4 regions of the Paraburkholderia sp. BGA-UO-ETr-F21 genome follow, and region 1 is predicted to be linked to each of the others. Evidence: predicted binding sites of a transcription regulator. Region 1 holds the regulator's gene; each other region holds the start of a gene.
What was found. Region 1 encodes HrcA, which represses chaperone genes, less so after heat shock. Its sites were predicted from a motif close to TTAGCACTCNNNNNNNNNGAGTGCTAA; they were not measured.
Positions count from the first base shown of each region.

Region 2: rpoH (RNA polymerase sigma factor RpoH) is a predicted target of HrcA. The motif match lies at 1,133-1,159, and genes of this name have one in related genera.
Region 3: groES (co-chaperone GroES) is a predicted target of HrcA. The motif match lies at 1,047-1,073, and genes of this name have one in related genera.
Region 4: AC57B1_RS20760 (co-chaperone GroES) is a predicted target of HrcA. The motif match lies at 1,157-1,183, and genes of this name have one in related genera.

Region 1 covers NZ_JCAQOY010000008.1:130,695-132,895, forward strand. The annotation lists gene AC57B1_RS07455 (NAD kinase) at 1-376, opposite strand, end outside; gene hrcA (heat-inducible transcriptional repressor HrcA) at 710-1,729, shown strand; gene hemH (ferrochelatase) at 1,907-2,201, shown strand, end outside.
Region 2 covers NZ_JCAQOY010000005.1:146,438-148,638, forward strand. The annotation lists gene AC57B1_RS02125 (nuclear transport factor 2 family protein) at 1-250, opposite strand, end outside; gene AC57B1_RS02130 (acyloxyacyl hydrolase) at 294-857, opposite strand; gene rpoH (RNA polymerase sigma factor RpoH) at 1,221-2,156, shown strand.
Region 3 covers NZ_JCAQOY010000008.1:264,637-266,837, reverse strand. The annotation lists gene groL (chaperonin GroEL) at 1-629, opposite strand, end outside; gene groES (co-chaperone GroES) at 684-974, opposite strand; gene AC57B1_RS08055 (hypothetical protein) at 1,414-1,722, shown strand; gene AC57B1_RS08050 (Nramp family divalent metal transporter) at 1,836-2,201, opposite strand, start outside.
Region 4 covers NZ_JCAQOY010000035.1:77,910-80,110, forward strand. The annotation lists gene AC57B1_RS20755 (acyl-CoA dehydrogenase family protein) at 1-916, opposite strand, end outside; gene AC57B1_RS20760 (co-chaperone GroES) at 1,207-1,497, shown strand; gene groL (chaperonin GroEL) at 1,516-2,201, shown strand, end outside.

The DNA of each region.
Region 1 (2,201 bases):
CGCGCTCGAAATTGCCGGACAGCATTTGCGGCACGATCTCGCGCATGTCGGAGATCGGAATGTCGGTAATGAAGCCGAGCCGCCCATGGTTGATGCCGATCAAGGGCGTGCGGTACGGCGCGAGCTGTCGGCCGATGCCGAGCATCGTGCCGTCGCCGCCCAGCACCACGGCCACGTCGGCGCGCGCGCCGATCTCGGCGGGACGCAGCGCCGGGTAGTCGGTGACGCCGATCTCGGCAGCGGTGTCGGCTTCGAACACGACCTCGAAGCCGCGCTTCGCGATGCACAAGGCGAGCGCGGTCAACGGCTCGGCGATACCCGGCGTATTGTTGCGCCCGACGAGCGCGACGGTCTTGAACTGGCTGGTCACTTGCATGCCGGCATTACACCATAGGTAGGGCCTGAAAAGAACCGTAGACAGACCCGGTGACGGGCCGGCGCGCGCGGGCCGCCAGCGCCTCTCGCGATTATCGTTAGAATGGTGAAGCCTTGATGACATGCGCGCCGGTTAAAGTGCGGCGGGGTGCCGCCAGCCGGGCCGCCCGGAAGGCGGCCCGCAAGGTGCTCCGCAACGCGCCGGACTGAACGCCGGCCAATGATGTGCCGGACCGAAGGCAACGTGCCGCAGCGGCAAGCGGTGGCGCGTTCGTCAGGGATGGGCGCCCCTAGCGCTCGCGGTAGTCGTGCCATTGAGCTAAAATTTTCCGTCATGCTAGATCCTCGCGCACAAACCCTCCTCAAAACGCTGATCGAGCGCTACATCGCCGAAGGTCAGCCGGTCGGCTCGCGCACGTTGTCGCGCTATTCGGGCCTCGAACTGAGCCCCGCCACCATCCGCAACGTCATGTCCGACCTCGAGGACCTGGGGCTCGTGATCAGCCCGCACACTTCCGCGGGCCGCATTCCCACGCCGCGCGGCTACCGCCTGTTCGTGGACACCATGCTGACGGTGGAGTCCGCCGCGGACGAAGAAGCCGTGATGCGTACCGTCAAGACCACGCTGAAGGCGGGCGAGCCGCAGAAAGTCGTCGCTGCTGCGGCGAGCGTGCTGTCCAACCTGTCGCAGTTCGCCGGCGTGGTGCTCACGCCGCGGCGCAGCCACGTGTTCAAGCAGATCGAGTTCATGCGTTTGTCCGACAAACGCATTCTGCTGATCATCGTCACGCCGGAAGGCGATGTGCAGAACCGCATCATGGCGACCCAGCGCGATTTCTCGCCGTCGCAACTGGTCGAAGCCTCCAACTACATCAACGCGCACTTCGCGGGCCTCTCGTTCGACGACGTGCGCCGCCGCCTGCGCGAAGAAATCGACGAACTGCGCGGCGACATGACCACGCTGATGCACGCCGCCGTCACGGCCAGCACCGACGAAGCCGACACGGGCGAGACCGTGCTGATTTCCGGCGAGCGCAACCTGCTCGAAGTGGCCGACCTCTCGTCGGACATGGCGCGCTTGCGCAAGCTGTTCGATGTGTTCGACCAAAAGACCAGTCTCCTTCAATTGCTCGACGTGTCGAGTCACGCGGCGGGCGTGCAGATTTTCATTGGCGGCGAGTCGAATCTCGTGCCGATCGAGGAAATGAGCGTGGTCACCGCGCCTTACGAGGTGAACGGCAAGATTGTCGGCACCTTGGGCGTGATCGGACCGACCCGCATGGCCTACAACCGCGTGATTCCGATTGTGGACATCACCGCGCGCCTGCTTTCCCTCACGCTCAGCCAGCAGTAAATAGCTTTCTTCGACTCCTCGCCGCGCCGGTTCCTGCCGCAAATAATGCGTCACGGCGCGCGGCTTGCCAATTGGCCGAATGGCCAGGGGTGTCCGGCGGACCGGTACATGAAGCACGCCGCTATAATGGTTTCCACCTGAACCGCCACTCCGCCTAACCGGTTACTTCTGCTGCCTATGCGCTTCGACCTCGAGCGGCCTTCACAGAACGCCACATCACACCGCGTCGCCGTGCTCCTGATCAATCTCGGCACGCCCGACGCGCCGACGCCGCGTGCGGTTCGCCGCTATCTCGCGCAGTTTCTGTCCGACCCGCGGGTGGTCGAAATTCCGGCGCTGCTCTGGCAGATCATCTTGCGCCTGTTGATTTTGCCGTTCCGCGGCCGCGCCTCCGCCAAGAAGTACGCCACAGTGTGGATGCCTGAAGGCTCGCCGCTGCGCGTGTACACCGAGAAGCAGACGGAAGCCTTGC
Region 2 (2,201 bases), on a different contig from region 1:
CGGTGACCACGCAGGTTTCCCGCCCGACCGGCAGCAGGTCTTGCGACTGCACCTCGATCTGCCGATAGCGGCGGCGCCCCGCGACAATCCCGTCGATGAACTGCCGCTTCGTTTCCCGCTTGCCGTTCGTGTGAACGTAGCTCACGTTATCCGCGAGCAGAGAGTCGAGCGACTGGCCGTCGCCGTCGACCATTGCACGAAAACGCTCTCGCTCGACCGCGCGAATCGCTTCGAATATCTTTGCCACCATCGCTCAGCCCCTCGCACCGATGAGCCGAACGTGGCCACGGTCGTCAGAAGTTATATTGCAGATATAGCTGGTGGAAATTTATACCAGGATTCGGCTCTTTGATACCGCCGTTGGAAATATGCTGGAAGCGATAGCCCGCCTGATACTGCTGGCGGTTGCCGAACTGCATGCCCACACCGGCCATGTCGGCGAACTGGAACGCCGTGCCCAGCGTGAAGGTCGAAGATAGCCGAGGGCTCGAAAGCAAGCGGATGCCCGCGCCTACTTCGGCATACGGGCGGATCGGGCCCGATTCCTTGATGAAGCGGATGATCGGCGTCACGCCAACCTCGGCGATATTGTCGTGCACGTTGCCTTCGTTGGTGTGCCACCATGCCACATGCGCTTCGCCGATCAGCGAGAAATGCCAGTCGCCGATCTGCCACCAGGTCAGATCCGGATCCCAGACGATTCCCAGATCAAGTTTCTTGACGTGACGATCGCCGAGTCCACCGGCCACCTGTACGCCGAACTGGTCCGCCGAAGCCAATGCCGACATGCCCACCAGTACCGCCCCTGTCGCAATTTTTAGAGCCAGACCACGCAAACCATTCTTTTTGTTGTTCATCTAACACCCGCTCTCCGCCGAACATTGAACAATTCGTAACAGTTCTGCGTATTCTAAGGTCAATCTCGATTGAGTGGATCGTATGAAGGAATCCACTTTTTCGCAATTAGTCACTTCAAATTCAGCAAATATCGGTCACTTATCGTCTCAAATGCGCTTTGACAGGTAACTTCTACGCTCCAAACAGAGGTGCTGAAGAAGGCGTAGCATGGCTATTGGATCGTGAATTTCAATAGCGATTTGCGGAACCTAGAAGGCCCTACGCCCTCTAAGTATTAGCACTCGGTAAATCAGAGTGCTAACATCCAACGCTGGAGTCGTTACCTGAACAAGCTTTTGTCTGATTCCAAAGGAGTTTCCTACGTGAGCCATGCAATGACCCTTCCGAGTACTCTGAGCCCGTCGTCGGCTAAGGCCGCTTCGGCAGGTGCGCTGGCGCTCTCGCATTCCTCGCTGCTGCCCGGTCAACTGGGCAATATCGACGCCTACATCCAGGCCGTAAATCGGATTCCGATGCTGACGCCGGCGGAAGAACGCCAGTTCGCCACCGAATTTCGCGAGCAGGACAACCTCGAGTCCGCGCGCCGTCTCGTCCTGTCGCACCTGCGGCTGGTCGTATCGATCGCGCGCAACTATCTGGGTTATGGACTGCCGCACGCCGACCTGATCCAGGAAGGCAATATCGGCCTGATGAAGGCCGTGAAGCGCTTCGACCCGGAGCAGAACGTGCGCCTTGTGTCGTACGCCATGCACTGGATCAAGGCCGAGATCCACGAATACATTCTGCGCAACTGGCGGATGGTGAAAGTCGCCACGACCAAAGCGCAGCGCAAGCTGTTTTTCAATCTGCGCAGCCACAAGCAGGGGCTGGGCGCGTTCACGCCGGACCAGATCGACGATCTGGCCAAAGAGTTGAACGTGAAGCGCGAAGAAGTTTCCGAAATGGAAACGCGTCTGTCCGGCGGCGACATCGCGCTGGAAGGCCAGGTTGAAGACGGCGAAGAGTCGTACGCGCCGATCGCTTATCTGGCCGACTCGCATAGCGAACCGACCGCCGTGCTGGCTTCGCGTCAGCGTGACAAGCTGCAAAGCGACGGTATCGCAAGCGCGCTGGACGCACTGGACGCCCGCAGCCGCCGCATCATCGAGGCTCGCTGGCTGAAGGTGGAAGACGACGGCTCGGGTGGCTCGACGCTGCACGAACTCGCCGATGAGTTTGGCGTATCGGCCGAGCGGATTCGCCAGATCGAGGCGAGCGCAATGAAGAAGATGCGCGGTGCACTCACCGAATATGCGTAAAGCCTGAAGCGTTTCAGCATGCCGGTTCGCCCGGCGCGCGGTAGT
Region 3 (2,201 bases), 130 kb from region 1:
TTGTCCGGGTTGTTGATGAAGTACGGCGACAGGTAGCCGCGGTCGAATTGCATGCCTTCGACAACGTCCAGCTCGTCTTGCAGCGACTTGCCGTCTTCGACGGTGATCACGCCTTCCTTGCCGACCTTGTCCATCGCTTCAGCGATACGATCGCCGATCGACGAGTCGCTGTTTGCCGAAATCGCGCCAACTTGTGCGATTTCCTTGTTGGTCGTGCACGGCTTGCTGATCTTGCGCAGCTCTTCGATTGCGGCCGTCACAGCCTTGTCGATACCGCGCTTCAGGTCCATCGGGTTCATGCCCGATGCAACGTACTTCATGCCTTCGCGGACGATCGACTGAGCCAGGACCGTTGCGGTCGTGGTGCCGTCACCTGCGTTGTCGCTGGTCTTGGAAGCCACTTCCTTGACCATTTGCGCGCCCATGTTCTGGAGCTTGTCTTTCAGTTCGATCTCTTTCGCGACCGACACACCGTCCTTGGTGACCGTCGGGCCGCCGAAGCTGCGTTCCAGCACAACGTTGCGACCCTTCGGGCCCAGCGTGACCTTCACAGCGTTCGCGAGGATGTTCACGCCTTCAACCATCTTGGCACGGGCGGAATCACCGAATACGACGTCTTTAGCTGCCATCTTCTAACTCCTTGAATTCTTTGGGATATGACCGGGAAAAGTAGCGGCTTGCGCTTACTTCTGCACCACGGCCATGATGTCTTCTTCGCGCATCACGAGCAGTTCGTTGCCGTCGACCTTGACGGTCTGGCCTGCGTACTTGCCGAACAGAACGCGGTCACCAACCTTCACGTCGAGTGCGATCTGGGCACCCTTATCGTCACGCTTGCCCGGGCCGACTGCCAGGATTTCGCCTTGATCCGGCTTTTCCGCTGCGGCTTCGGGGATCACGATGCCCGACGCAGTCTTGGTTTCTTGATCCAGACGTTTGACGATCACGCGATCATGCAAAGGACGAAGGTTCATACATACTCCTCTCTTGATTGAGACTGAAGAACGCTGAGAAAACCCGGCTGGCTGAGCCAACCGGCGATGTTGTTAGCACTCTCGTGCAGCGAGTGCTAATTATATGGACGGGTGGTGACAAATTCAAGAAGGGAGGGTGCGGAGATTCAGTTAACTTTGAACGCTGTTGGTTGGAGCGTGCATTCCCGAGCAGATCCGGACCACGTCTCGAGCGGCGATTTTCTGCAAAAACAGCGACTTAGGGACGAATCGGTTATCACCCATGTCGCGTGCGCAGTACAACGCAATGCGCTGACTAACTGCATTCGACCGCGCGTTACGGCGGCTTCCCTAGGGAAAGCCCTAGCCAGACCATACGCAAAGCTCCCCGCCGACACGGCAGTCGCTTCAGCCGTTCGACGCCGCAGCATTGTGACGATTGAATGGAAGGAGACGCAACATGGAAAACCTCCTGGAAAAGTGGCTGCACCTTTCCGCGCTGGCTTTGTTGCTCGCTGGCTGCGCGGCGGGCAGCAGCCCGCAAAGCGAAGCGCATCTGAGCACATCGCAGTGCCGCGACCTGGCCGCGCTCAGGAATAACGCCCCTCCGACCGCGGTGCGAAACCGCAGCGAACTGGCTGCTCTCAGGAAAGCGGGCTACGACCCGTCACCGTGGTTCGACCCGCACTACCCGGAGGATCTACAAGCGGCACAGCGCCAGGTCGATAGCTGGTTCCAGGCGGAATGCCAGCAGGCCCCGCCCGCTTGACGGCCAGTTCATTTGAGCTTTAGTTCACCCGACGCGCTTTGGCCGACCTCGCGAAGCGAAAAGTCTGCCGTTCAGGACGCTTAACGGACGTTCGCCGACGCGAGGTGGTTAGCTCACCGCAGCAGGGTCATCTGCACGACTTTAGCGATGACGAGGCAGACAGCGACAATGAGATAGCCGCGCAGCACACCCATCCAGATGCGGCTGGACAACGTCAGCCGCGGCGCCGGCAACTCGTTCAACGGTGGCATGCGCCACGTGTCACGCGCCTCCTTCGGATCGCCCGACACATCGCCGTGAGTTTCGCCATCTGCCGGCTCCTGGCGAAGCTTGCGAAACCCGGTCGTTGCGGCATAGCCCGCGATCGCAAGCAGCGTGCCCCCACCGAGCACCTCGAGGATGGTCTGGCCGGAGATATCTGGGTACATGACCGAAGCGGTGAGGATAATCGACAGCATCACCAGAACCCAGATGACGGC
Region 4 (2,201 bases), on a different contig from region 1:
GCGTGCGTGCGTTCGCCGCGACCAGTGCATCGATCGAGAGGCTGTGCGCCGCGAGGTCGCCCACCACCTGCTGCACGAAACCATCCTCGCGCGCCGAGGGCGCCGGACTATGCAGCACCGGCCGGCCGTATTGCGTCACGTAGCGCCGTGCGTCCGCGAGAATGTTTCGCACGATACCCGCCGCAACCGTTACCAGATGCAGCTGCCGCACGGCGCTGCCATGCCGGCCGGCGAGCGTCGTATAGCCGCGTGTCGCGATCTCGTGAGAAAACACCTGCACGTTGTCGAGCACGAGGCTGCCGCTCGCCGTCATGCGTTGCCCCATGCCGTCCCAGTCGTCGAGTACCTGCAATCCTTCACGCGACACGGGAATCACGATGGACACTTTTTCGTCGTTCTCGTTCTGCACGTTGATCCGCGCATAGTCGGCAAACGCGGTGCCGGTCGAGTAGTACTTTCTGCCTGTCACACGAAAGTGCTCGCCGTCGCGCACCAGCTTCGTCACGATTTCGCCCGGCCTCGCCGTCCCCAGTTCCGTGGACGCACCGCCGAAGATCGCCCCTTGCCGTATGCGCTCGATCTGCGTGTCGTTGAAGGCGGAACGCGGCGACAGCAGCAGTTGCTCGGTCTGGTCGAAGTGAATCCGCAGTGCGTGCGCGACATTCGATTCATGCGCGCCCAACGTGGCGATCACCTCGAAGAGGTCTTCCAAGGTTCCGCCCAAACCGCCCCACTCGACCGGAAAACGGAGCACGCCCAGGCCGGATTCGCGAAACAGCCTGAAGCCGTCGAATGGCAACTCGCGCCGCACCTCACGTTGCGCGGCGTCTTCGCCAATCGCCTGAGCCAGCGCGGGTAACCCGGCGAGTGCCGCGTCGAGCCTCGCACGCGCCGTGGTGTCCTGAGAGACCTGCATGCCTTGATTCCTTGTAAAAGCGCACGGATCGCATTCGATCCGACTGTTTGAGTTGGGAAGATGGACCGGCGCGCCAATAAGACATGCCGCTGTGACGGATCAGTATAGGGACGCGGCTCTCCGCACAAAACCAGCGAATCAAGCTATGGATATGCGCGATTGTGAAATGCGAATTGCGGATAAGGATTGATGAATCCGTTATTGGAGCAACGGGCGCCGCATTTCTATACTCGATCCCGGTCAGCACTCACCAACGACGAGTGCCAGAATTCAACCGTGGAAATGGAACCATGAGCCTACGTCCCTTGCATGACCGCCTGATCGTCAAGCGTCTCGACCAGGAAACCAAAACCGCTTCAGGCATTGTCATTCCGGAAAGCGCCGCGGAAAAACCCGATCAGGGCGAAGTGATCGCCATCGGACCGGGCAAGCGCGATAGCGACGGCAAACGCATCGAACCCGATCTGAAAGTCGGCGAGCGCGTGCTGTTCGGCAAATATGCCGGGCAGTCGGTCAAGGTCGACGGTAATGAACTGCTCGTGCTGCGCGAAGAAGATGTCGTCGCAGTCGTCACTCAATAACGAAGGGAGCGTCTAACCATGGCAGCAAAAGAAATCATTTTCAGCGACGTCGCCCGCTCGAGGCTGGTCGAAGGCGTCAATATTCTCGCCAATGCGGTCAAGGTCACACTGGGTCCGAAAGGCCGCAACGTGGTGCTCGAACGCAGCTTCGGCGCACCGATCGTCACCAAGGACGGTGTGTCGGTCGCGAAGGAAATCGAATTGTCGGACCGCGTGCAGAATATCGGCGCGCAGCTTGTCAAAGAAGTCGCTTCGCGCACCAGTGACGCGGCGGGCGACGGCACCACGACGGCGACTGTGCTCGCGCAAGCCATCGTGCGCGAAGGTCAGAAATACGTGGCGGCGGGCCTCAACCCGCTGGATCTGAAGCGCGGTATCGACAAGGCCGTGGTCGCCGCAATCGATGAACTGAAGAAGATCAGCAAACCGACCACGACCAGCAAGGAAATCGCGCAGGTCGCGACGATTTCGGCCAACGGCGAAGAGTCGATCGGTCAGCGTATCGCGGAAGCAATCGACCGCGTCGGCAAGGAAGGCGTCATCACCGTGGAAGACGGCAAGTCGCTCGACGACGAACTCGACGTGGTGGAAGGTCTGCAATTCGACCGTGGCTACCTGTCGCCGTATTTCATCAACGATCAGGATAAACAGGTTGCGATACTCGACAACCCGTTCGTGCTGCTGCACGACAAGAAGGTGTCGAA